2 regions of the Chromobacterium sp. HL1 genome follow, and region 2 is predicted to be linked to the other one. Evidence: predicted binding sites of a transcription regulator. Region 2 holds the regulator's gene; the other holds the start of a gene.

Region 1 (2,199 bases), 790 kb from region 2:
CAGGCTTTGAACCGGATCTAAGGAGAGCCGGCGGCTGAGCCGCGGCTGAGACGGCAAATCCATTGCCGGGCATGTTGTAAAAAGAAAGGCTTGAGCGAAAGCGTGCCAAGGAAAGGCTTGCGTTTGATAGTTATCAAACAACAATGATGCAATACGAACATAAAATTTTCGTGAATCAACAATCAGGGCAAGCGCAGACGCGGGAACCAATCAAGGATGACAGCCAACCAAGCCAATGCCGGAAGCAGGCCGGGCCGGGCAAAATCCGGCAAAACCTGAAAACGGCATCAGCAGTTGATAGGCATTGCATCAAGATGGACCCGCGGCTGGCGGCGTTGCCCAAGCTCGCGAAATGAAAAACATGAATCACGCCTCCACACTCGCCTACGTCGCGGCAGAAGCCGCCGCCAAACAGACCGTGCTGCGTCAGCACCCCGGCCGCTATCTATTGAGCGCCGGCATGGCCGGCGCGCTGATCGCCGTGGTGCTCAGCGTCAGCCTCAAGCTGGGCCAGGTCTTCTTCGCCGTCGGCTCCCCCGGCTACTACATCGCCGTGGCCGGCTTCTTCGGCGTGGCCCTGGTCAGCATCATCGTCTGCAAGCTGGAGCTGTTCACCAGCAATGTGATGTACTTCAGCGTGGGCGTGCTCAGCGGCGACTGCCGCGTCTGCAACCTGCTGCGCAGCTGGACCCTGGTCTACCTGGGCAATCTGCTGGGCGTGTTGCTGTTTACCGCCGTGTTCGCCGGCGCCGGCGGCATGGGCAGCCTGCCGGCCGACCACCTGCTGTTCAATGTGGCCGCGCACAAAGTGCACGCCGGCGGCTGGGAAATCTTCTGGAAGGGCGCGCTGTGCAACTGGGTGATCTGTCTGGCGGTATGGGTGCCGCTGCGCATGGCCGGCGACGCCGCCAAGATGCTGATGATCCTGCTGCTGGTCTTCGTGTTCTTCTTTTCCGGTTTTGAGCACAGCATCGCCAATATGGCCTTCTTCTCGCTGGCCCTGCTGCACGGCATGCAAGGCCTGGACGCCGCCGCCATCCTGCACAATATGATTCCGGCCACCCTGGGCAATATCGCCGGCGGCGCGCTGGGCGTGGGCCTGGTGGTTTACCTGCTGGAGCGCCACACCCTGCCGGCGCGGCGCGAAGCCGCAAAACCGGCCGCGGCGGCGCTTGGAACGAGTGTTTGATGTTCGTTTTCGAATGTAATGCGCCGGCTACAATGACGGCGTGTTGATGTGGTTTTTCATGGTATTGAAAATAAAGCGTTTTTTAAGAGATTTTGCCGCCGCCTCGGGCGGGGCCGCATGCGCGTTTTAGTCTGCGGCAGTTGATCTTTATCAAACGATTTTTTTCGAAACCGAATGTACAATATGTTCAGTACTCAACATTTACTGATAGTTACTAGGAGGCACACATGGATGCTCTGAATCGTGACGCGACTCAAGCCAACCCCTGGCGCGATTTCACCGGCGGTGAATGGCAAAGCAAGGTGGATGTCCGCAACTTCATCCAGCTGAACTACAAGCCGTTTGAAGGCGACGCCAGCTTCTTGGCGCCCGCTACCGCGCGCACCCAAAAGCTGTGGGACACCCTGAGCGAGTTGCTGAAAGAAGAACGCGCCCGTGGCGTGCTGGACGTAGCCGCTGACCGCGGCAGCTCCATCACCGCGCATGACGCCGGCTACATCGACCAAGCCAGCGAAGTCATCGTCGGCCTGCAAACCGATGCGCCGCTCAAGCGCGCCATCATGCCCAACGGCGGCCTGCGCATGGTTGAGAACGGCCTGGAAGCCTTCGGCTTCAAGCTGGACCCGGTCATCAAGGACGTGTGGACCCACTATCGCAAGAGCCACAACCAGGGCGTGTTCGACACCTACACCCCGGACATCATGGCCGCGCGTAAATCCGGCGTGATCACCGGCCTGCCGGACGCCTACGGCCGCGGCCGCATCATCGGCGACTACCGCCGCGTGGCCCTGTACGGCACCGACTTCCTGCGCGCCGAACGCCAAAAAGTATTCCATGAGCTGGACGACGCCGTTTTCAACGAAGACGTGCTGCGTCTGCGCGAAGAACTGTCCGAACAATTCCGCGCGCTGGACGAACTGAAGCAGATGGCCGCCAAGTACGGCTTCGACATCAGCCGCCCGGCCGTCAACGCCCGCGAAGCGGTGCAGTGGACCTACTTCGCCTACCTG
Region 2 (2,199 bases):
GCGCCGGACGGCCGCACCGTCGGCGAGTTCGACTTCCTGCTGCGCCTAGACGGCCAACCGCTGCATCTGGAAGCCGCCAGCAAGTTCTATCTGCAACTGGGCCGCAGCGCGGACACCTTGACCGGCCCCAGCCTGCGCGACGCCTGGGCGCTGAAAGCCCATAAACTGCAAACCCAGCTGCGCCTGTCCCGCCACCCGGCGGCGCAAGCGACGCTGCCGGCGGGCTTTGAGGGCTGCGCGGTCGGCGCCCGGCTCAGCGGCTGGCTGTTCCACGCCCGCGACACCGCGCCGGAAGCGCCGCCCGGCGCCCAGCCGCTGTACGGGCAATACTGGCCGCTGCGCGGCGACTGGCCGGCGTTGAATGCGGATTCGCGCTGGGCCTGGCTGCCCAGGCTCAGTTGGCTGGCGCCGGCGCGCCGCTCGCGGGAACACACCGCCGACGCGGCGGAACTGCGCGCGCGCCTGGAACAGGCCGAGGCGCCGCAGCTGCTGGCCGAACTGCAGCCCGGCCCCGACGGCGACTGGCATGAAGTGGCCCGCGGCTTCGCCGTGCCGCCGGGCTGGCCTCAGGAAGCGCCGCTGTCGCGGCTGCTGCTGCAAATCGCGGACTGCGCGCCGGCCCCATGAAAAAAGGCAAGCCCGAGGGCTTGCCTTGCGTTTTCCATCTGTCCGCCCGCGCGGCGGAATCAATGTCCGTTGGCGTGAGCGCAGCCGGAAATCAGCGCCTTCAATTCGTCCACCATCACCAGTTGGATGTGCTTGTGATCGACGGTGATCCAGCCTTGCTGCTGGAACTTGGACAGCGTGCGGCTGACGGTTTCCAGCTTCAGGCCGAGGAAGCTGCCGATTTCCTCGCGGCTCATGCGCAGGATGAAGTCGTTGGCGGCGAAGCCGCGGGTGGACAGACGCTGCGACAGATTGAGCAGGAAGGCGGCCAGGCGCTCTTCCGCCTTCATGTTGCCCAATAACAACATTACATTCTGATCGCGAACGATCTCGCGGCTCATCAGACGGTAGAAATGGTGCTGCAGGGTGGGAATTTCGCGGCCCAGGCTCTCCATGCGGCTGAACGGCAGCTCGCACACCTCGCTGTCCTCCAGCGCGATGGCGTCGCAGCCGTGCACATTGGCGGAAATGCCGTCCAGGCCCATCAGTTCGCCGGACATATGGAAGCCGGTGACCTGCTCGCGGCCGTCCTGGCTGGCGACGCTGGTCTTGAAGAAGCCGGTGCGCACCGCGAACAGCGAACGGAAGCCTTCGCCGCTGCGGAACAAGTACTCGCCGCGCTTCAAACGGCGGCTTTGGCGGATCACCGCGTCGAGCTGGGTCAGCTCCTCGCGGTTAAGCCCCACAGGTAGACAAAGTTCCTTCAGGCTGCAGTTGGAGCAGGAGACCTTCAGGTTATGCAAAGAGATATGGTTCTGATCGGACATGGCATGTTTAGTACAAGCTTGCGATGAAGCTTGACCCTTATCAAAGCGAAATTCGCAGGATTTCCGCAAATTTACCAGTCCACCAGAGGTTTTGCCATCCAAATACGACATGAAGACCACCCACCCATTTTCTCCTGCCCATTTTGAATTCGACCGCGCGCTGATTGAGCGCCTCGACGGGACAGGTCCTAGATATACGTCATACCCGACAGCGGATCGCTTTACGCCGGGTTTTGCCGAAAGAGACTACATCCACTGGCTACGGCAGCGCAGCATCGGCGCCAACCGGAAACCTTTATCATTGTACGCTCATATACCTTTTTGCAACACTATCTGCTACTACTGCGGTTGCAACAAGATCATCACCAAGGACAGCGGCAAAGCGGACTTGTACCTGGACTACCTGGAGAAGGAGGTCCGCATGATCGCCTCCTGTCTGGGCCGCCGCGAGCAAGTGATACAGCTGCATTTCGGCGGCGGCACCCCCACTTTCTTGTCCGACGCGCAACTGGAACGATTGATGACCTTGCTCAAGACTCATTTCGAGTTCTTGAAGGAGGGGGAGTATTCCATAGAAATAGACCCGCGCAAAGTCAGCGCGGCGACAATCTTCAAACTGGCCGAACTCGGCTTCAACCGCATCAGCGTCGGGATTCAGGACTTTGAACCGGCGGTGCAGCAGGCGGTGAACCGGGTGCAGTCCGAAGAGGAAACGCTGGAGGTGATCCAGGCCGCGCGCGACGCCGGCTTCAAGTCCGTCAGCGTC

The links. Region 2 encodes FNR, which switches genes on or off when oxygen is low (the NO sensors DNR and NnrR bind a similar motif). Its sites were predicted from a motif close to TTGATNNNNATCAA; they were not measured.
Region 1: a site for FNR is predicted at 1,330-1,343, ahead of pflB (formate C-acetyltransferase). Genes of this name have one in related genera too.

Annotation. Positions count from the first base shown of each region.
Region 1 is NZ_CP162399.1:2,923,333-2,925,531, reverse strand. Features, by position in the region: gene AB1Z25_RS13065 (hypothetical protein) at 144-356, shown strand; gene AB1Z25_RS13060 (formate/nitrite transporter family protein) at 362-1,189, shown strand; gene pflB (formate C-acetyltransferase) at 1,417-2,199, shown strand, end outside.
Region 2 is NZ_CP162399.1:3,715,435-3,717,633, forward strand. Features, by position in the region: gene AB1Z25_RS16930 (DUF1853 family protein) at 1-627, shown strand, start outside; gene fnr (fumarate/nitrate reduction transcriptional regulator Fnr) at 687-1,433, opposite strand; gene hemN (oxygen-independent coproporphyrinogen III oxidase) at 1,543-2,199, shown strand, end outside.